DNA from 2 places in the Lawsonibacter sp. LCP25S3_E2 genome. Region 1 is predicted to be linked to the other one. Evidence: predicted binding sites of a transcription regulator. Region 1 holds the regulator's gene; the other holds the start of a gene.
What was found. Region 1 encodes LexA, which represses DNA repair genes until DNA is damaged. Its sites were predicted from a motif close to CNAACANNTGTTNG; they were not measured.
Positions count from the first base shown of each region.

Region 1 (10,825 bases):
GGCATGGTGGCGGTGCCCGACTACCGCCTTGATAAACTGAGCGAAATGTACCACCCCAAGAAGACCACCCCAGCTGTCATTGAGTTTGTGGACATTGCCGGGCTGGTAAAGGGCGCCTCACGGGGAGAGGGCCTGGGCAACAAGTTTTTGGGCAACATCCGTATGACTGACGCCATTGTCCATGTGGTGCGCTGCTTTGACGATGACAATGTGATCCATGTGGAGGGGTCTACCGATCCCATCCGGGACATTGACACCATTGATCTGGAGCTGGTGATGGCCGACCTGGAGATGGTGGAGCGGCGCATTGACAAGGCCAAGAAGGCGGCCAAGGGGGACAAGAAGTTCCTCCAGGAAGTGGAAGACTTTGAGGGGCTGCGGGAGTGGCTCAACGATGGCAAGTCTGCCCGGTCCTATGAGGGAGCGGACATCGCCGGGGAGTATCCCGACTGTGAGCTGCTGTCCCTGAAGCCTGTCATCTACGCGGCCAACCTGGACGAGGCTGGCTTCTCGGATCCGGAGTCGGTGGCCTACTACCGCCAGGTGGAGGAGCGGGCCGCTGAGCAGGGGGCACAGGTCATCCCTGTGTGCGCGAAGCTGGAGGCAGAAATCGCTGAACTGGACGGGGAAGAGAAGAAGATGTTCCTGGACGATCTGGGGGTGGCGGAATCTGGCCTGGACCGGCTGGTGAAGGCCAGCTATACGCTGCTGGGGCTTATCTCCTACCTGACTTCCGGAGAGGATGAGTGCCGGGCCTGGACCATCAAGAAGGGCACCAAAGCTCCCCAGGCGGCGGGTAAGATCCACTCTGATTTTGAGCGGGGCTTTATCCGGGCCGAGGTGGTCTCTTATGAGGACCTGATGGCCTGCGGTTCTATGAACGGGGCCAGAGAGAAGGGGCTGATTCGCTCTGAGGGTAAGGAATATGTAGTGCAGGATGGAGATATCATCCTGTTCCGGTTCAACGTATAAGAGGGCGTTTTCTTGAATATTTATTTGGACTTGTTTCTGACCTTTGCCAAAATGGGAGCCTGCACTTTCGGCGGTGGCTATGCCATGCTGCCCATCCTCCAGCGGGAAGTGGTGGAGAAGAAGAACTGGGCCACGGACGAGGAACTCACGGATTACTACGCTGTGGGGCAGTGTACCCCTGGTATTATTGCGGTGAACACCGCCACATTTATCGGCTTTAAATATAAGGGAATCTTAGGTGGGATCATCGCCACTCTGGGCGTTGTATTTCCTTCTGTGGTGATCATCACCATCATTGCCGCTTTTCTTTCCCAATTTGACCAATATCCGGTGGTTCAGCACGCTCTGGTGGGCATCAACGCTGCGGTAGTGGCACTCATTGCCTCCAGCGTTGTAAAGCTGGGGAAGACCAACCTGAAGGATTTTGTGTCGGTAGGCATTTTTGTGGGCGTGCTGCTTCTGGCACAGGGAAGCGGCCTGATTTCCATTGACAGCGGTACTCCTCTGGGGATGGTGTTCAGCTTCATCCTTTCTCCCGCCGGACTCATTATCCTGTCCGGCGTAGTGGGCTACACGGCCCGCCGCCTGTACAGCCTGGCGAAGGGAGGGGAGGGCAAATGATCAAACTGCTGCTGCTGTTTTATGAATTTGCGAAGGTGGGGCTGTTCTCCGTAGGAGGAGGACTGGCCACCGTGCCCTTCCTCCAGAGTATGGGGGAAAAGACTGGATGGTTTACCAATGCACAGCTGTCCACCATGATCGCGGTATCGGAATCCACCCCCGGCCCCATGGGCGTGAATATGGCCACCTTTGTGGGCTATTCCATCTCCGGGATTCCAGGGGCTGTGATTGCAACACTGGGTCTCATCACGCCCTCGATTGTGGTCATTATTATCATTGCGGGATTTTTGCAGAAATTCCGCCAGTCCAAAACGGTGGATGCGGTGTTCTACGGCTTGCGCCCGGCCTCCACGGCCCTGATCGCTTCTGCGGGTCTGTCGGTGGCCATGACGGTGTTCTGGACGGTGGGCAGTACGTCCCAGCATGAGATTTCCTTCCACTGGCCGGTTATGTTACTGTCGGTTGTGATTTTTCTGGCTATGCAGCATAAGAAGCTGAAGAAAATACACCCTGTGGCGTTTATTGCCATGGCGGCTGTGGTGGGCGTAGTATTTCAATTTTAAAAAAACCGCCTGTTCCATTGGAACAGGCGGTTTTTATGACATACGTTAATAGCGGCGCACCACGGCCACCACTTTTCCAATGATCTCGGCAGTGGCACCGTCGATGGGCAGATACTCCGGGTTTTCGGGCATGAGCCACACGTGACCATCCCGAAGCTGATAGGTTTTGACGGTGGCCTCGTCTTCAAAGAGGGCTACGACAATTTCACCGTTGTGAGCCTCCTGCTGGCGGTGAACCACCACCAGGTCACCGGGAAGAATGCCGGCGTTTAACATAGACTCGCCCCGCACACGCAGGGCAAAGTGCTCTCCGGACAACCCCTGGGTGTCAAAGGTGAGGTAGTCTTCGATACACTCCTGAGCCAGAATGGGGGAGCCAGCGGCCACATTGCCCACCACAGGGATCTGGTTGGCGTGGGGATCCTGCTCCTCTGCCACCGGGCCCAGTGACACGCCGGGCAGGGAAATAGCTCGGGTCTTGCCCTCGGCTTTGACAATAACACCTGCCTCCTCCAGCCCCTTCATGTGGAAGTGGACGGTGGAGGGGGATTTGAGCCCCATGGCCGAGCCGATTTCCCGGACAGAGGGAGGGTATCCATGCTCTGAGGTGAAGGACAGGATATAATCATAAATTTGCTGCTGTTTTCGGGTTAAATTGGCCATGAGAGCAGCTCCTTTCCAAGCGAGAGGGGATATTGACAGCTTTTGTGGAAAAAGTATATCATACTTTCATCAAAATGTCAAACAAACGTTCCAAGAAAATGCAGAAAAAGGAGAATTCGTGGAAAATATACCTTCCTTTTGCAGGCAAAACGAAAAGATGTGTTCCTGCACAGACGGAAGTGCGTTTGCAGGGGTTGACGAAGGCACAAAATATGCAGCTTCCAGAAAGGAGAACACAATGATTTTAAAGGGGAATTTTCTCCACACACCTACGTTTGGAACGGTGGAGGTCCATCGCGGGGGATGGTTGGTGACCCAGGGAGAACGGGTCGTAGGGCTTTACGATGCCCTGCCGGAGGAATATAGGGACCAGCCGGTAATGGACTGGGGAGACAGCCTCATTATTCCGGCCTTCCATGATCTTCATATTCATGCCCCCCAAATTGTGAACCGGGGAATTGGATATGATGAACAGCTGCTGCCGTGGCTGGAACAGTATACGTTTCCAACGGAGGCCAGGTTTTCAGACCTGGGTTTTGCCACACGGGTTTGGAAGGCATTTTTAAACCGGCTTTGGGAGAGCGGCACCATGGGGTTTGCAGCCTTCGCCACCGTTCATAAGCAGGCGGCCTGGCGGCTGATGGAGCTGACAGAGGCCTCAGGTTTGCGGGGGCTCGTGGGGAAGGTGAATATGGACCGAAATGCTCCGGATTGCCTGCGGGAGGATACGCAGGCTTCGCTGGCGGATACAGAGGAGCTGATTTGCCGCAGCCGGGAGGAGCTGAAGCGTACAAAGTATATTTTAACACCTCGGTTTGTGCCCTCCACTACAGAGCAGATGATGGATGGTCTGGGGCAGTTGGCACAGCGGTATCAGCTGCCTGTGCAGTCCCATCTCTCGGAAAACCGGGGGGAGGTGGAATGGGTGGCCAAGCTCCATCCGGACATTCCCACTTACACCCAGGTATATGAACACTTTGGACTGCTGCCCCAAGGCCGGACCATTATGGCCCACGCCATCCATTTGACCCAACAGGAAAAAGAGCTGCTGAGAGAAAAAGAGGTAATCTTGGCCCACTGCCCCTTGTCCAATTTGAACTTGTCCAGCGGTATTATGCCCTTGCGAGATGATCTGGAACGGGGGCTTCGCTGCTGTGTGGCTAGTGATGTGGCGGGTGGAAACACTGCGCAGATGGCCCGGACCGTGACGGCAACGGTGCAGCTTTCTAAGGTGCGCTGGATGCAGCGGCCGAAGGAAACTCCCCTGTCCCTGGGGGAAGCGTTCTATCTGGCCACGCGGGGAAGCGGGGAATTTTTGGGGGATGTGGGAGCATTTTTGCCTGGCTTCCAGTTTGATGCCCTGGTGATTCGTCCCACAGCCCTGGATGCGCTGATGGAACGCAGTCCTTATGAGCGGCTGGAGCAGTTCCTCTATGACGGCGGAGAGATTGTACAGCGCTACTGCGGAGGGAAGGCTGTGGAGAAGCCGTTTCCAGAGATTTAAATTTGATTAAGGGTGGAAAAGCCCAAAAAGGAAAGCACGCGAAAAGCGTGCTTTCCTTTTTGAAGTCGATGCGCCCTTTTTAGGCCAACACTTAGGTTTGCGTTTAAAATCAAATCTCAACCCAGAACAGGCGGTTGTGATTTAACAAGAGGTCGCAACAAATTGCGTGACAAAAAACCTTGGCGAAAATCTGCCGGGAGCAATAGGGAGCCTGTGGTGGTGTGCACTCTGCACTATTTTTCCTTAGTTATCCACACGTTTCTGAATGGTGGTGGGCTCGAAGGAGCCGATCGCCTGACAGACGTGGCACACATCAGGACGGCTCTCATAGGTGGCTCCGCAAAACATGCAGCGGTATCCCTGCACCGTTACCATCTGAGGTGCGGCAGGAGCAGCAGCCTCGGGTGTGGAGGCAGCCGATACAGCTGCTTTTTCTCCGCCGGCGCTGTTCAACTTGGCCAGAGCGGCTAAGAAACGGAATTCATGGTCCTTTTCGATCTTGGAGATCTGCTCAAAGAGCAGGCCAATATCTTCAAATCCCTCTTCCCGTGCGATCTGCGCAAAGGAGGGATACATACTGCTCCACTCGCCATACTCACCCTGAATAGCCTCCTGGAGATTGGCGGAACTGCTCCCGACTCCCTTTAAATGATGATAGAGCAGGCGGCCGTGAACGCCCTCATTCTGGGCCATCTGTTCAAAAAGTTCGGCCACCTCGGGATGCTGTTCTTGTCTGGCCTTCTCGGCAAAGAAAAGATATTTATTGCGTGCCATTGATTCTCCGCTGAATGCGGCCTGTAGATTCTGCTCGGTACGAGATCCCTTAAAATCCATGATGCGATACCTCCGTTAAAATCAGTAATGATTCTTTTTATTAACTATAATATACTTCTTCCTTTCCCGTTTGTCAAGATGAGATTGAACGATTTTATACGGATTCTTTCATCCAGGCACGAAACCTTTTTCCTTGAATGCGATAAAGAAGACAGACTGCCTTTTGGCAGCCTGTCTTTTTTCTTAAAAGGTTGAAACAGTATAGATGGCGCAGATGCCAGGTTTACACCCAAAACCAAACCGGAGCCCAACGTAGTGGGTCCGGTTTGGAGAGGCGCCGCGACAAAATGAGTGAGAGGTGACTTTTGTAAAAAAGTCGCCGCGAACGATATGACGTCCGCGACGACGTGTGTTTTGTTGCCGAAAAGATGCTTCACCTTCCGGCGATGCCCCAAAACCGAACCGGAGCCCAGCGACAGTGGGTCCGGTTTGGAGAGGAGCCGCGACAAAATGAGTGAGAGGTGACTTTTGTAAAAAAGTCGCCGCGAACGATATGACGTCCGCGACGACGTGTGTTTTGTTGCCCAAAAGATGCTTCAGCTTCCGGCGCTGTCCCAAAACCAAACCGGAGCCCAACGCAGTGGGTCCGGTTTGGAGAGGAGCCGCGACAAAATGAGTGAGAGGTGACTTTTGTAAAAAAGTCGCCGCGAACGATATGACGTCCGCGACAATGTATGTTTTGTTGCCGAAAAGATGCTTCACCTTCCGGCGGTGCCCCAAAACCGAACCGGAGCCCAACGCAGTGGGTCCGGTTTGGAGAGGAGCCGCGACAAAATGAGTGAGAGGTGACTTTTGTAAAAAAGTCGCCGCGAACGATATGACGTCCGCGGCGACGTGGTGGAGGCGGGGAGAGTTGAACTCCCGTCCGAAAACGTATTCATGGGAACTTCTCCGGGCGCAGACGGTTATTGCGGAAGTCTTGCTCTTCCCGTTCCCCTCACCCCAGGCAAGCCGTCACGCCTGGGGGTCAGGTAAGCTTCATGATGCATGGCCGGCTCAAAGCTTTGCCGGCGCACGTCCGCCACTAATCGACGCCTGATCCGGGCTCGTGGCCCTTCCCGGTCAGACGGCCGCCTTTAATTAGGCAGCGTAAGCGTATTCGTTGTTGTTCTTTAATTTATAAAGAATGCCCGTTTTAAGGTGGCCAGGCGCCACCGCCCGCTATTCCCACTGCAGCGTCCCCGTCGAAACCGGTACGCCCCCTCGTCGAGGCAAAGTCCGCTCTGTTCGCAACATCCGCCAAAGGCGGATATTCCTAACGCCGCTCCCTTGCCTCTCCTCTCCAAATCGAACCCGCTGCGCTGGGCTTCGATTTGGTTTGGGTGCGAGAGGAACATTGCAGCGTATTTCAACGGACTTTTTATAACCGTCAGGCTACTATGTGAGAAAATGAAGTGGGAACTTCTCCTCCCCGTCGGAGAGGAGAAGTTTCCATCATGTGATTAGACCTTCTCGGGTTCGGGGTAGTCCACACCGAAGGTGTCCACGGTGACCTTCTTCATCTTCTGCTCCTCACGGGGACGGTCGTTCCAATCCGTTTTGGCAGAGACGATGGCATCAGCCACCTCCATGCCCTCGATCACCTTGCCGAAGGCGGCATACTGGCCGTCCAGGTGGGGGGCCTTTTCCACCATGATGAAGAACTGGCTGCCAGCGGAGTTAGGGTTCATGGCACGGGCCATGGACAGCACACCCCGGTCGTGAAGCAGGTCGTTCTTGACGCCGTTCTGAGCAAACTCACCCTTGATGGAGTAGCCGGGGCCGCCCATACCGGTGCCCTGGGGGCAGCCGCCCTGGATCATAAAGCCAGGGATGCAGCGGTGGAAGATCAGGCCGTCGTAAAAGCCCTTCTGGATGAGGCTGATAAAGTTATTCACACTGTTGGGCGCCACATCGGGGTAAAGCTCCGCCTTGATGATGCCGCCGTTTTCCATTTCAATGGTGACGATGGGATTCTGAGCCATGGGTATCATCCTTTCCTATGTTTCATTACCGGTTCCGGGTCTTCATAGCCCGGTCGATCTCCCGCTTTGCATCCCGCTTGGCAGAGGACTCCCGCTTGTCGTAGAGTTTTTTGCCTTTGGCAAGACCCAGCTCTATTTTGACACGGGGACCTTTGAAATATATGGTCAAGGGGATCAGGGAATAGCCGTCTTGTTTAATGCGGCCAAACAAGCGCATGATCTCCCGCTTGTGCATGAGAAGCCGGCGGGGACGGCGGGGATCTTTATTGAATATATTGCCCTTTTCATAGGGACTGATATGCATCCCCAGCACAGAGAGCTGGCCATCCTTAATAATACAAAAGGAATCCTTTAAATTCACATTGCCCAGGCGGATGGACTTGACCTCAGTGCCCGCCAGCTCAATGCCGGCCTCGTATTTTTCTTCAATAAAATAGTCGTGGTAGGCTTTGCTGTTTTTGGCGATAACTTTGACCGCCTCACCCATGGCGGACACCTCCTCTCCGGGACTTTAGGGGTCAACTATACCATAGGATACCCAAAAAGGCAAGGGGTAAGACCGCGAGGACTTATTTGACCCACAGCTTTGGCATAAGAGAATAGAAGTCTCCCTTATCCTCCCAGATGAGCAGGAGGCTTCCCTCCCGTACAGACACCTGGGCGGGCGCGTCTAAAAATTGATTGCTGACGCCCAGGGGGAAGGAACCGGTGAGCGTGTAGTCCTGCAGCGGGTATTTCAGGTTGGCCAGGGTGACGCCCTGAGCACAGCCGCTGTTGCAAAATACAGACAGATATCCGGACATGGTGGAGGGGAAGGTGAGGCAAGCGCCGTCCCGCACGCAGGTGACGATGGTCTTTTCCCCTGCCAGGAATCCCTGGGCTCCGTGCAGCGTCAGCCAATCCAACAGCTGGAGATTGCCCAGAGTGTGTTCCAGCCGTCCGCCTACGCCGCCCAGGAGAATAAAGCGGCGGTAACCCATTTCCAGCCCCTTGCGCAGGGCGTAGACCATGTCGGTGTCGTCCTTTTCGGCGGGGAGCTGGATGACATTGGGGTGGTTGGGCCGGTGGCCCAGGGAATCGAAATCCCCCACCGCCAGGTCGGGCATGACCCCGTAGGCCAGCAGAGAGTCAAACCCCCGGTCAGCGGCAATCACATAGTCCCCCGGAGCGGGATAGGGCCGGAGATTGGGCGTCAGAGACATGGCACCTACGATATAGCAAATCCCGGATAAATTGTCCATAGAGCAGCACTTCCTTGGATAGGGTAGTTTCATTATATACAGCCCTCATTTTATTTGCAAGGGGGCAGGGGCAGAATGTGTCTATTTGTGTCGCTTATCCTTGACTTTCCAGGCGCGGCAGAATAGAATAGGTCTACTACGCACAGATGAGTGTTTGGAGGGATGAGTGTGTTTCATTACTTCGACAATGCGGCCACTACACAGGTTCGGCCCGAGGCCGCTCAGGCCGCTCTGGAAGCCATGACACAGCAGTGGGGCAATCCGTCCTCCGTGTATCAGTTCGGAGGCAGGGCGGCGGCCTTGGTGAAGGATTGCCGGCGGGATGTGGCCCAGGCGTTGGGCTGCCAGCCGGAGGAGGTCTACTTTACCTCCTGTGGAACGGAGAGCGACAACTGGGCCATTCGTTCCGGGGTCGAGCTGAACCGGAGAAAAGGAAGGCACATCATTACTACGGCCATCGAGCATGCCGCTGTGCTGGAGCCGTGCCGGGAGCTGGAACGCCAGGGGTGGGAGGTCACCTATTTGACCCCGGACAAACAGGGGCAGATCGATCCCGCCCAAGTGGAGGCAGCATTGCGGGAGGACACGGTGCTGGTATCCATGATGCTGGTCAACAATGAGCTGGGGACCATTCTGCCTGTGAAGGAGACGGCTCGAGCCATTCAAAAATCCGGCTGTCCCGCGCTGCTTCACTGCGATGGGGTGCAGGGGTTTTTAAAGGTACCGTTTACGCCAAAGGAACTTGGAGTGGATCTGCTGTCCATCAGCGGGCATAAAATCCATGCGCCCAAGGGGATTGGCGCGCTGTACATCAAAAAGGGACTCAAGCTTCCACCCCTGATCCGAGGCGGCGGACAGGAGTCCGGGCTGCGTTCGGGTACGGAGGCTACGGGACAGATTGCCGCCCTGGCTGCCGCTGCCCGTCTGGGCAGAGCGACCATGGAGGCGGATTTGAAGCACATGGCCCGCCTGCGGGAGGAGACGGCTGCCCGCTTGACGCAGCAGGTGCCGGGACTTAAGGTGCTGGTGGAGCATGGCGCGCCCCACATCCTGCCGGTGACCATGCCGGGGTATAAGAGCGAGGTGGTGGTGCGCTACCTCAGCGACCGGGGCGTGTTCCTCTCCTCCGGCTCGGCCTGTCACAAGGGAAAGCCCAGTCATGTGTTTGCGGCGCTGAAGCTGCCAAAGCCCGAGCTGGACGGAGCCCTGCGCATCAGCTTTTCCGCAGATACCAGCCAGGAGGACGTAGATGCCCTGGTTCAGGCGCTGGCTGCGGCAAAACAAGAGCTGTTTCCCACGATGTCTTAAATTTTACGAAAAGGAGAATGTTTGTGCTCGCTTATATGAAGCAAAAGCCTGGCTTCTACCGCCAGGTGGCGGCGTTGGCTGCGCCCATTGTGCTGCAAAACTTGATCACCAGCACGCTGAGTATGGCGGATACGTTTATGGTTGGAATGTTGGGGGAAGCCCCCATGGCAGCGGTGACGCTGGCCAATATCCCCCTGTTTGTAGTGCAGCTGTTTATCTTCGGAGTCCAGAGCGGCTCGTCCGTCCTTATTAGCCAATATTGGGGCAAACAGGACATGGAGGCCATCAACCGGGTGATGGGCGTGGCCATTTGGGTAGTGCTGCTGGTCTCCTCGGTATTTGCGGGGATTTTGCTGGTTTGCCCGGTACAATTCCTCAGCCTCTTCGGCAATCAGCCCGAAGTGGTGGAGATGGCGGCCCAGTACGGCAGCATTGCCGGTATATCTTATGTGCTCAATGCCTTTACTATGATGTATGTGGCCGCCTACCGGAGTATGGAGCGGCCCCAGCTGGGCATGTACATCCTGGCCGCTTCCATGACCGTCAATACCTTTTTAAACTGGGTATTTATTTTCGGCAATCTGGGGGCCCCCGCCATGGGGGTGCGGGGCGCGGCCCTGGCAACCCTCATTGCCCGTGGGCTGGAAGTGACCATTGTGGTGACACACATGGCCCGCAATACCTTTTTCCGGATTCGGGGCGGGCTTTTGCTGAGACCGGGACTGCCCATGCTCCAGCGGTTCCTGCGCTATGGCGGCCTGGTGGTGTGCAATGAGACTATGTGGGGTCTGGGAACCTCCATTTTCCCCACCATCATGGGCCACATGGAGGGCAGCACCGAGATTTTGGCGGCCTACACCCTGGCGGGCAATGTGGAAAAAATTTGTACCGTGTTCTCCTTCGGCCTGGCGGCCACCGCTGCCATTATCATCGGCCGGGAGATCGGAGCGGGCAGAACGGCCCACATTAAAAATGTAGGCCTGGCCATGAATACCCTGGCAGTGGTGTGCGGCGTACTGCTGTCGGTGTTCCTGGTATTCTTTGCACGGGAAGTGGCACCCCTGTGGGTGTTCCCCCTGTTCAAGCTGTCCCCAGGAGCCAGCTCGGTGGCGGCGATGATGATTACCGTTATGGGATTGTTGATGCCCCTGCGCA
Region 1 is NZ_JBQKJL010000021.1:29,777-40,601, reverse strand. Features, by position in the region: gene ychF (redox-regulated ATPase YchF) at 1-972, shown strand, start outside; gene ACTQ3R_RS14245 (chromate transporter) at 985-1,593, shown strand; gene ACTQ3R_RS14240 (chromate transporter) at 1,590-2,156, shown strand; gene lexA (transcriptional repressor LexA) at 2,202-2,819, opposite strand; gene ACTQ3R_RS14230 (amidohydrolase family protein) at 3,058-4,323, shown strand; gene ACTQ3R_RS14225 (rubrerythrin family protein) at 4,567-5,157, opposite strand; RNA gene ssrA (transfer-messenger RNA) at 5,993-6,360, opposite strand; gene ACTQ3R_RS14215 (peptidylprolyl isomerase) at 6,600-7,121, opposite strand; gene smpB (SsrA-binding protein SmpB) at 7,147-7,608, opposite strand; gene ACTQ3R_RS14205 (thiamine diphosphokinase) at 7,691-8,362, opposite strand; gene ACTQ3R_RS14200 (cysteine desulfurase family protein) at 8,531-9,670, shown strand; gene ACTQ3R_RS14195 (MATE family efflux transporter) at 9,694-10,825, shown strand, end outside.

Region 2 (10,825 bases), on a different contig from region 1:
GGTAAGAATGACATGGGAGTCGGCCGGGCCGTGGTGGAACCAGATATCCCCCTCGGGCCGGGCCTCGACCGTGTCGGTCATGTCCTCCAGAGCGCCGATGCCGATGGCCTCCACGCCGGAGAGGAGACACTGGATGTCGATGTACTTCTGGTGGGTCTCGGGGGTGAGATTTTCGGGCTTGGTCTCATAGGACTGCAGGAGGAAGAACAGGTCGTCCCCGTCCACCTCATGCCGCTTGTCCTCCAACTGGGAGAAGTCGGTCTCGGCCAGGAGCTTCAGGCCCTTGTATACGCCGGGGTGGATGTCCTTGTAGAATTCGATGTGCGCTAAGCTGTCATAGATCATATTACTTGTCCTCCAATAGTTTATTGAGCTCGTGCATAAAGGTGTTGATATCCTTAAACTGACGATACACGGAGGCGAAGCGCACATAGGCCACCTCGTCCAGCTTTTTCAGCCGCTCCATTACCAGCTCGCCGATCTGGGTGGAGGGGATCTCACGCTCCATCTGGTTCTGGAGCACCTGTTCAATTTCCCCCACCAGCTCCTCCAGGGCGTGATAGGGCACCGGCCGCTTCTCACAGGCCCGGATGAGGCCGCCCAGGACCTTGTTGCGGTCGAAGCTCTGACGGCTGCCGTCCTTTTTCACCACCATCAGGGGCAGGGTCTCCATGGTCTCATAGGTGGTAAAGCGCTTGTGACAGGCCAGGCACTCCCGGCGGCGGCGGATGCTGGCTCCCTCGTCGGCAGGACGGGAGTCCACCACCTTGCTCTCCAGATAGGAACAGTAGGGACATTTCATGGCCGATACCTCCTGTTGTGGTTTCGTTCTGATTTATCGAATTATACCACAAAATGGAAGGGTACGGCAAGCCCCTGGAGAGCTTCCCCGGAGGAAAATAGCGATATTATTCCTCTTCCTGGGACAGCGGATAGTCCAGGCCAGTGGGGAAGGGACCGGGGGCGCGGTAGGCAGAGTCCCAGGTCCAGACACCCCGCCCGTCGTCGTAGGTATAGGAGTTACCGGGGTAGAGCCGCTTCCGTCCCCAGGAATCGGTGAGGAGGATGGCATCATAGTACTCATGACCGGGCTCCAGGGCAATGTCTTGGGGAGCAAACCAGCCGTGTTCGGTATATACCTGGCCGGCGGTAGTGGTTACCTGCCGCTCTCCTTCTTGGTACCACACGAAGGGCTCCCCGTCTCGGAACATCCCCAACTGAAGGGACAGGTCCTCCTCCTGCACGGGCAGATAGCCGGTTTGATTTGCAGAGTAGTTGTCCAGGAGAGAGTAAGAAAGCCGGTCTTTTCCGGCGGGGAGCAGGCCGTCCCGCACGTGGGTCAGGAAGGAACGTTGGACGGCCAGGACGGGAAAGCTGCGGTCATAGAGATCGTGGAAGGTGTCCAGCTGCTGGACAATGCGCTCTTCCCCGGTGAGGAAGACCACCGAGAAGGTGATCTCGTTGGAAAGGGGAGCCTCCACCCGTGCGGAGAAGGTGTGGTCGGTCCCCAGCTCCACAGGGGTTTCCAGAGTTTTTCCGTCCCCCTGGGCCAGAAATAGGGCGGTGGTGTCCTGGGTGTAGTGTTTGGGAATGACCTGGATGTGGAAGGCGGCGGTGCCAGCCTCTGGGTCGGTGGAGAGGTATTCACAGCTCCAGTCGGAGGTCAGCGCATACTGCTCCTTCAGGGCGTCCTCCACCTGGCGGGTGATAGAGTGGATCTGCTCCTGCACATTCTGGTTGACGTTGCTGACCGACTGCTGGAGCAGGTCATATTTGTAGGTGATCTGGTTAAGCTGAATGGCCAGCGCAAGCACGACCCCGGCCAGACAGCAGCCGCCCGCAAGAAGGCCGGCCAGCAGCTGCTTTTTCCGCCGGGGCGATAAACTGCCGGGCTGGGCGGAGAGATACCCCTGGGTGATCTCCCGAACCATGGCCAGCTGCTGGGGAGTAAGCTCCTCCTCTCCGACGGGGCGTGGCTCCTCTTCCACCCCCAGCAGCCACCCTACGGTGACGGAGAACAGGCGGCTGAGGGCAATGAGCTTTTCCACTTCCGGGAGTGAGGCGTCCGATTCCCATTTATAAATGGCCTGCCGGGAGACCCCCAACTGCTCTCCCAGGCCCTCCTGGGAGAGCCCCAGCTCCTTTCGCTTTTGAGCGATACGCTGTCCCAGTGTCATAAAAACCGTCTCCTTTCCCCTCAAACGTAACAGGTCCGGGCAAAATCCGCTACCAACCGGAAGGTATTTTTTGTAAACCGGCAGGTTACATTACTCAAATTATACGAAAGGATCCTTTTTTGGGCAAGAGGTGTCGGGGAGTTGGGGCAGGGCGGTGTCCCAATCCTTCTGGAACTCGGTCATCATGGCCCAGTAGCGCTTGGGCATGTGGGTCATGCGGCACTGTGGATTATAGCGGCCCTCAATGGCAATGGTGTCATAGAAGCTGCGCCACAGCTTCCGGTACTGAAGCTCCTCCTCTCCGGGGGGGCCGGGACGGAAGTCCTCCACCGGCAGGATGGCCCACTCCCTGGGACGGGAGAACAGGGCTTCCTGATGGGTGCGGTCGTGGAGGACCAGGTTTTCGCCGGGGTAGCGGCCCCGAAAGTGGGGGCGCAAAAGGGGGAGCACCCGGTTTTTGGGTTCGATCTCCCCTACCAGAATACCGTGGAGCTCAGAAAACCGGGTAAAGCCCTTGTACTGGTGGGCCTCACTGTTCAGATGCTGCACGGCCCGGCGCACTGTGTCCACAATGGGATCGGTAAGGTTCCGGGTAAAGGCGGGGCCCCGGTCATAGCCCATACGGAGAAACCGCCACAGCCACAGCTCCTTTTCCGGAAGACAGGTGAGAAATCCCCGGACAAACAGTTCCCGCCCCTCCCGGCCCAGCTTTCCGTCCAGAGAGCGGTACACCCGCTGGGCGTGAGCGGAGTGGGTCTGGACGGTGCGCTGGGGATAGAGGGAGCAGGAGAGGTACTCCGGGGTGCGGAACTCCACCGGCTCCTCTTTATGAACATAGCTTTCGAACACGCAGGTGAGAAAGCCGGGAAAGCTGCCATCGTAGCAGCAGCATACCTGAGTCCAGGGCATGTGGATCACCTCCTAAACCGCCGAATCAAACAAGGACAGCTGCACCGGCTCCTCCGGGACCAGGGCGGGGGCCTCCAGAGCCAGCAGATGGCGCAGCAGCCCATCCTCTGTAACCTTCAGGCCCCGTAGGGGGCGGCCGGAACAGGTGAGAAAATACTGGGCCCGCTTCAGTACCACCCCCAGGCGCTTGAGTCCCTCAAAGGTGAGGGGGCCCACCCGCCGGGCGGTGAGAATCCGCCGGGCCGAGCGGACACCAATCCCCGGCACCCGCAGCAGGGCCTCATAGTCTGCCCGGTTCACCTCCACCGGGAAAAACTCCAGGTGGCGCAGGGCCCAGCAGCACTTGGGGTCCATGCGAAGGTCCAGGTCGGGCCGGCCCTCGTCTAAAATCTCCTCCGCCCGGAAGTGGTAAAAGCGCAGCAGCCAGTCCGCCTGATAGAGCCGGTGCTCCCGGAGAAGGGGCGGCTGGAAGCCCTGGGGGGCGGGGAGAAGAGGACTGGTGGACACAGGCATGTAGGCGGAGTAAAAGACCCGCTTTAAATGGTATTTATCATAAAGTCCCTGGGTGAGGGAGAGAATGTGCCGGTCGCTCTCCCCGGTGGCCCCTACGATCATCTGGGTGGACTGCCCCGCTGGGGCAAAGCGGGGGGCATGCCGGTATACCTTCAGCTCCTGTTTTGACACCGTGATCCCGTCCCGGATCTGCCCCATGGGGGCCAGAATGGCCCCCTTTTTCTTGTCGGGAGCCAGCAGGGCGAGACTCTGGGCGCTGGGCAGCTCAATGTTCACGCTCAGCCGGTCCGCCAGCAGCCCCAGGCGGTGGGTGAGCAGGGGATCGGCCCCAGGGATGGCCTTGGCGTGGATGTAGCCTCCAAAGCGGTATTCCTCCCGGAGCAGGCGCAGGGTCTCGATCATTTGCTCCGTGGTGTAATCGGGATTTTGAAGGACCGCCGAGGAGAGAAACAGCCCCTCGATATAGTTGCGCCGGTAAAAGCCCATGGTGAGCTCGCACAGTTCTCGGGGGGTGAAAGCCGCACGGGGCAGGTCGTTGGAGCGGCGGTTTATGCAGTACTGGCAGTCGTAGATGCAGAAGTTGGTCAACAGGACCTTTAACAGGGAGATGCATCGCCCATCGGCAGAGAAGGAGTGGCAGCAGCCGGCCATCATGGTGCTGCCCACCGTCCCTGGCCGCCCGGAGCGGTCCATGCCGCTGGAGGTACAGGCGGCGTCATACTTGGCCGCATCGGCCAGGATATTCAGCTTGTCCAGCAGCTCCATGGGCTCCCCTCCTCTGAAATAGAACACTTGTACTACACATTATACAAAAAAACCTTTCCCTGTCAAGAGGAAATTTCCCCCTTTTTTCTCCAGGGGTTGACCTGAGGGGGTTGGGCGGGTACAATAGGATAGTTGTTTCCGGGGAGAGCTCCCCGGATGTCCCGGAGGTGTCCGGGAGAGAGGAGAATATCATGGAAAAACGAGAGAGCTTTTCCTCCCGATTGGGCTTTCTGCTCATTTCGGCGGGGTGCGCCATTGGTCTGGGCAACGTATGGCGGTTTCCTTACATTACCGGTCAATACGGCGGGGCAGCCTTTGTGCTGCTCTACCTGCTGTTCCTGGTAGCCCTGGGCCTGCCGGTGCTGTCCATGGAGCTGGCGGTGGGCCGGGCCAGCCAGAAGAGCATGGCCCTGTCCTTCCACGTGCTGGAGCCCAAGGGCACCAAGTGGCACTGGTACAGCTACATCGGCTTTGCGGGCAACTACCTGCTGATGATGTTCTATACCGTCATTGCCGGGTGGCTGCTGTACTACTGCGTCAAGACCCTCCGGGGAGACTTTATGGGTCTGGACGCCCAGCAGGTCACCGGAGAGTTTACCCAGATGCAGGCCGACCCGGTGATCATGGGAGTCTTTATGGTCATCGTGGTGGTGCTTGGCATGCTGGTGTGTGCCCAGGGCCTGCGCAACGGTGTGGAACGGGTCAATAAGGTGATGATGCTCTGCCTGCTGGGCCTGATGGTGGTGCTGGCTATCAACTCCATTTTGCTGGAGGGGGCCGGCGAGGGGCTGAAGTTCTACCTCCAGCCCAATTTCCACAACCTGGTTTATGATGCCGAGGGCAACTTCATTCTGGGTGAGGCGGTCTTTGCCGCCATGGGACAGGCCTACTTCACTCTGTCCCTGGGCATTGGCGCCATTGCCATCTTCGGCAGCTACATCGGCAAGGAGCACCGGCTGATGGGCGAGGCGGTGCGCATTGGCGTGCTGGACACCAGCGTGGCCTTTGTGGCGGGCCTTATTATCTTCCCTGCCTGTTCCGCCTACGGGGTAGCTCCCCAGTCGGGTGCTTCCCTGGTGTTTATTACCCTGCCCAATGTGTTCAACCACATGCCCATGGGCCAGCTGTGGGGCGGGCTGTTCTTTGTGTTCCTGTTCTTTGCTGCCCTGTCCACCATCATTGCCGTGTTTGAGAACCTCATTTCCTTCTGTATGGACAAGTGGAACTGGAGCCGGAAGAAGGCCGTGCTGGTGAACCTGGTGGGCGTGCTGGTGCTATCCACGCCCTGTGTGCTGGGCTCCAATGTGTGGTCCAACGTGCGGATTCTGGGAATGGACATCTCCACGGTGGAGGACTTCCTGGTCTCCCAAAACATCCTGCCCCTGGGCTCGCTGGTATATCTGCTGTTCTGCGTGAGCAAGCTGGGCTGGGGCTGGGACAACTTCCTGGCTGAGGCCAATGCCGGCCAGGGCCTGCGCTTCCCCAAGTCCATCCGGTTCTATGTGACCTACATTCTGCCCATCGTGGTGCTGGTCATCTTTGTGCTGGGCTATATTTCTTTCTTTGGGTAATTCAAACCAGCAGCTTAGCTGCTGGTTTAAGGAGAGCTGCACAAAAATTCCCCCTCGATTTCATAAAAATTGTCGGGGGAATTTTTGCGAGAAGTGTTTTTGGGGTCGGCGGAGCCGCCCCAAAAAAGATTACAATTTTTTTGGCCGCCTGCGGGCGGCCAAATTCCTGCGGAAGGCATAAAAAATCCCCATGCGCGCAGCGCATGGGGATTTTTCTGCTTGTTTTGATTATCTAAAGTAGACCAGGGGGTCCTCCGGCCGCTCGGCGGGCTCTACGGACTGGGCATAGAGCACCACGCCCTCCCCGTCGTACACCTTGGCCTCCTCCCAGCGGATCTCCGCCGTGACAGTGACCCACTCCCCCTTCTTGAGAGAGCGGGACTTGTCGTACTTGCACAGGAAGCCGAAGAAGCGGATATCCTCGGCACAGCAGGTCATGGCATTGCGGCCGGGGACGAAGGTGCCCTTGGGCAGCTTCATTCCGGTCATGGCCTGGACCTTCATGGTGATGGTCTTGCCCACATACCGCTCTGGGTGCTCCTGGATGTCCAGGTACCAGATGCCGTAGTCCGGGTCCTCCAGGGTGATGTGGTCCTCCTCCAGGGAGTAGGGGAGGATGTCCTCCACCTCCAGCTCCTCTCCCTGCACGTCCTCAAAGACGATCTCGCACATGCGGTTCACCGCCCGGATGGACCGCTTCCACCCGGACATGGGCATGTCGGGGGTGCAGCGGTTGAAGAGGACCATATCCGCCTCGGTGACCATATCGATAAACATGGACTGCATGTTTTTCAGGTACATCTCAAAGGTGGAGCCGTCAATGACGTCGATGGCCTGGTAGAGGCCCCAGCCCTTGGGCAGCTTCAGGTTGCGCAGGATATCGATGGGCCACATGCCGTTGTATTCCAGCAAAACCCGCTCGGGCTGGAAGCGCCGGTCCACTTCCTGGAGAAATTCGGTGGTGAGCTGCTCCTGGCTTTCAATGGGGACCAGGCGGCAGTTGCGGTGAGACAGGTGCTGGGGGTCATATTCCTCCTCGCCGTCCTCGCACATGAGCAAAACGGTACGCTGGCCGTCGTTGAAGTAATCCATGTTCAGGGTGTCGGTGAGCAGGGTGGTCTTTCCGCTGTCCAGAAAGCCGGTAATGAGATACAGAGGGATACGGGAATCAGGCATGTCCGTTCACCTCACGAGAGCAGGAACAGCTTCTCCAGCTGCTCCTCCTTGAGCTCAGAGCCGATGACGCACAGCCGCCCGGTGTAGTCGGGGGCGCCCTCCCGGATCTGGAACTCCTCGGGCACCAGATCAAAGTGGAGCCAGGTCACGCCGTCCTCGCAGGGGAGCATACCCTTGGCCCGGAGGATGTAGCCGTAGTCCTCCCCCATGGCCAAAGAGGCCAGGATCTCCTGGAGCTCCTCCCGGCTATATTTCCGGGCCGTCTCCCTGCCCCAGGAGGTGAACACTTCGTCGGCATGATGATGGTGGTGGGCGGTGGAGTGGATGCAGCTGTCGCACAGCTCGCAGGAGGGGCACTCGCCCTCACAGCCCAGCTGGGCGTGGATCTCGGCCAGCTCCTCCTCAGTGTGGTGGTGGCCGCAGGAGCAGGAGCCATGGTCGTGGTCATGGTGATGCGCATGGTCGTGCTCGTGATGATGGTCATGGTCATGGTCATGGTGGTGCTCATGGTCATGGTCGTGGTGATGCTCGTGATGGTCGTGGTCATGGCAGCCGCAGTCGCAATGCTCGTCGTGGTCGTGATGGTGGTGTTCGTGCTCGATCTCCTCCATCAGCTCCTGGGCCAGGGAGTGGCCGCCCTCCATGGCGGAGAGAATCTGTTTGCCGGTGAGCTGGTCCCAGGGGGTGGTGAGGATGGCGGCCTTCTCATTCTTGCTCCGGAGCAGAGTGACAGCGGCGTCCAGCTTGGGCTGGGCCATGTTCTGGGTGCGGGAGAGGATAATGGCGCAGGCGTGCTCCACCTGGTTGTTGAAGAACTCACCGAAGTTCTTCATATACACCTTGGCCTTAGTGGCGTCCACTACAGTGACAAAGCTGTTGAGATGGAGGTTGGGCTCGTCCTTCTGCACTCCCTCCACGGCGGCGATCACGTCGGAGAGCTTGCCCACGCCGGAGGGCTCGATGATGATCCGGTCGGGGGCGTAGTCGGCTAAAACCTTCTTCAGGGCGGTGCCGAAGTCGCCCACCAGAGAGCAGCAGATGCACCCGGAGTTCATCTCGGTGATCTCTACCCCGGCGTCCTTCAGAAAGCCGCCGTCAATGCCGATCTCGCCGAACTCGTTTTCGATGAGGACGAGCTTTTCCCCCTTGAATGCCTCGTCCAGCAGCTTTTTGATCAGGGTGGTCTTGCCCGCCCCCAGGAAGCCGGAAATAATGTCGATCTTGGTCATGGTTTTGTCATATCCTTTCAAAAAATAACAAACTGTATTTGTTTTAATCCCAAATGAGGCCGAGTTTCTCCATCAGACGGCAGAGCGTGCCGGCAGCCAGCTCCCTGGTAACGGTGTCGCCAGGTGCAGTATCCCCGAGAAGGAGCTCCAACAGGTCCAGGTTCCGGGCGGCCGGACGGGCCCAGTCGGAAAAGTCTTGATACTCCAGCCACTGCTCCATATCAAGCTCTGCCTGGGAGAGATTGTAGCTGTCCATATCCGTCCAAACGGCTGCGGCGGAAAGAGCAGTGATCATCTGCTCATAGGTCAGGGGCTGGTCTGGACGGAAGGTGCCGTCTTCATAGCCGGCCAGGAAGCCCAGGGAGGCCATGTCGGAGATGGCCTGAGCATAGGCGGCGTTCTGGGGCACATCAGAGAAGGTCATCTCCTTCCCACCGTAGAGGCCCAGTGCCTGGGCAGCCATGGCGCAGAAGTCGCCCCGTGTGAGTATGTCTCCGGGGTGGAAAGCGCCGTTCTCATCTCCGGTGAGCAGCCCATAAGCGGCCAGGGTGTCGATCTCCCGTGTGTAGAGGCTCAGCTGTGTGTCGGAGAAGGTGCGGGGGGTAAAGGAAAGCTGAAGGTTCTGGGCCATCTGGGCGGGGGTCACCGTGGTCCAAACCTGTGTGCCGGAGCCCTGAGAGAGTGCGGCGGCAGGGGGCAGAGCCTCCAGAAGCTCGGTGAAGACGGCCTGGTTTTCGGGCTCAACGGCCTTTGCCAGGTCCAGGTAGAAGGTTTGGCCGGCCAGCTCCAGCTTAGCGTACCCTTCGGCGCGCTGGGGCTTGTCCGAGCCCAGCAGGAGGGCGGCAGTTTCTGTGTTCTCCGGGGAGAGCACCAGGGTGGGCAGCACACCCACAATGTGGTTGGTGACACCCTCGGGGGAGAAAAAGCGGTAGATGGTGATCCGCAGGGCTTCCCCCTCAGAGAGCATATCGGTGTTCTTGCTGGTGAGAACGATCTGGGCGGTACCCTTGCCAAAGGTGCGCTGCCCCAGGGCAATGCCCGCCTGATAGTCCCGGATGATGCCGGAGAACAGCTCTGAGCCGCTGGCAGAGTGTTCGCTGGTGAGGACGATCACCGGCTTGTCGGTCAGGTCAGGGTAGTTGGGGGAGGTGTAGGTGTAGTTATAGTTTCCGGCCCCGTCCCGGAAGTAGAGCATGATCCCGCCCCCGGTGAAGAAGGAAGCGGAGCCGGCGGTGGACTTACTGTCGCCGCCGGGGTTGGCGCGCAGGTCTACGATCCAGACGGCGGTCTGGTCCTCCAGCTCTTCCAGGGCCTTCTGAAAGGTTTCCGAGGTGGTGGTGCCAAAGCTGACGCAGTCAATGACAGCCACCCCGTCCTCCAGGGCGTAGGTGACAATGGGCAGGCTGACCGCCTGGCGGATCATGGTGAAGCTCAGCTCCTGGCTGTCCCGGACCACAGTGACGGTGACCGAGGTGTCAGCCGCTCCGCTGATAGGTACGCGGGGGTCTGTATCGGCGGTAAGGGGGACACCGTCCACGGCGATCAGCCGGTCACCGGCCTGAAGCCCTGCCTGCTGCGCGGGAGAGTCGGGAAGAACGGAGAGGATGAGAAAGCCGTTGTGAAAGGCGTTCTCCACGGTGATGCCGATCCCCACCACCTCTTGTCCGTTGACCGCCTGGTAAAAGGACTCATATTGCTCCGGATTCATGTAATAGGTGTAGGGGTCGCCCAGTGCGGCCAGGATCTCATCCAGGGAGTCCAGCTCCAGCACCTCTTCCGGCACCCCGTTATAGTAGAGCTGAGACAGGAGCGTTTTGGCGTCCTCCAGCTCCAGCGCGGAGGCGGCGGGAGCGGAGAGGGTCACGGTGAGCGCCAGGGCGGCCAGGGCAGAGAAAAATTTTTTCATAGTGTGCTCCTTTGCGATGGAAAATGCCCTTATGGGAGACACGCCGGACGCCATGCGGGGCGTCCGGCGCGGGCAAATCAGGCGTGATGATATAACTTGGTGGTGCGGTAGGTCATTTCCTCCCGCTTGGGACCGCTGGAAACGAACGTGATGGGGCAGCCGATGTGTGCCTCCAAAAAGTCCACATAGTCACGGGCCTGCTGGGGCAGGTCCTCGTAGTTCTTGCAGCCGCGGATGTCGCACTTCCAGCCGGGCAGGGTGGTGAATACGGGCTTTGCCCGCAGAAGGCTGGGGGTGGTGGGGAACATGTCGGTGACCTGGCCGTCGATTTCATAGCCGGTGCAGACAGGAATCTCGTCCAGATAACCCAGCACATCCAGGCAGGTGAGGGCCACCTGGGTGGCGCCCTGAACCATGCAGCCGTATTTGGTGGCCACGGCGTCAAACCAGCCCACCCGGCGGGGCCGGCCGGTGGTGGCGCCGAACTCGCCCTTGTCGCCGCCACGGCGGCGCAGCTCGTCCCCGGCATCGCCGGTGACCTCGCTGACGAAGGGCTCCGTCTGGGAACCGACACAGGAG
Region 2 is NZ_JBQKJL010000005.1:73,625-84,449, forward strand. Features, by position in the region: gene ACTQ3R_RS06230 (YhcH/YjgK/YiaL family protein) at 1-345, opposite strand, end outside; gene nrdR (transcriptional regulator NrdR) at 347-802, opposite strand; gene ACTQ3R_RS06240 (helix-turn-helix domain-containing protein) at 909-2,177, opposite strand; gene ACTQ3R_RS06245 (TIGR03915 family putative DNA repair protein) at 2,277-3,086, opposite strand; gene ACTQ3R_RS06250 (putative DNA modification/repair radical SAM protein) at 3,099-4,364, opposite strand; gene ACTQ3R_RS06255 (sodium-dependent transporter) at 4,556-5,935, shown strand; gene ACTQ3R_RS06260 (TIGR03943 family putative permease subunit) at 6,164-7,111, opposite strand; gene ACTQ3R_RS06265 (CobW family GTP-binding protein) at 7,123-8,340, opposite strand; gene ACTQ3R_RS06270 (S41 family peptidase) at 8,384-10,246, opposite strand; gene ACTQ3R_RS06275 (adenylosuccinate synthase) at 10,324-10,825, opposite strand, start outside.
Region 2: a site for LexA is predicted at 4,385-4,398, ahead of ACTQ3R_RS06250 (putative DNA modification/repair radical SAM protein). Genes of this name have one in related genera too.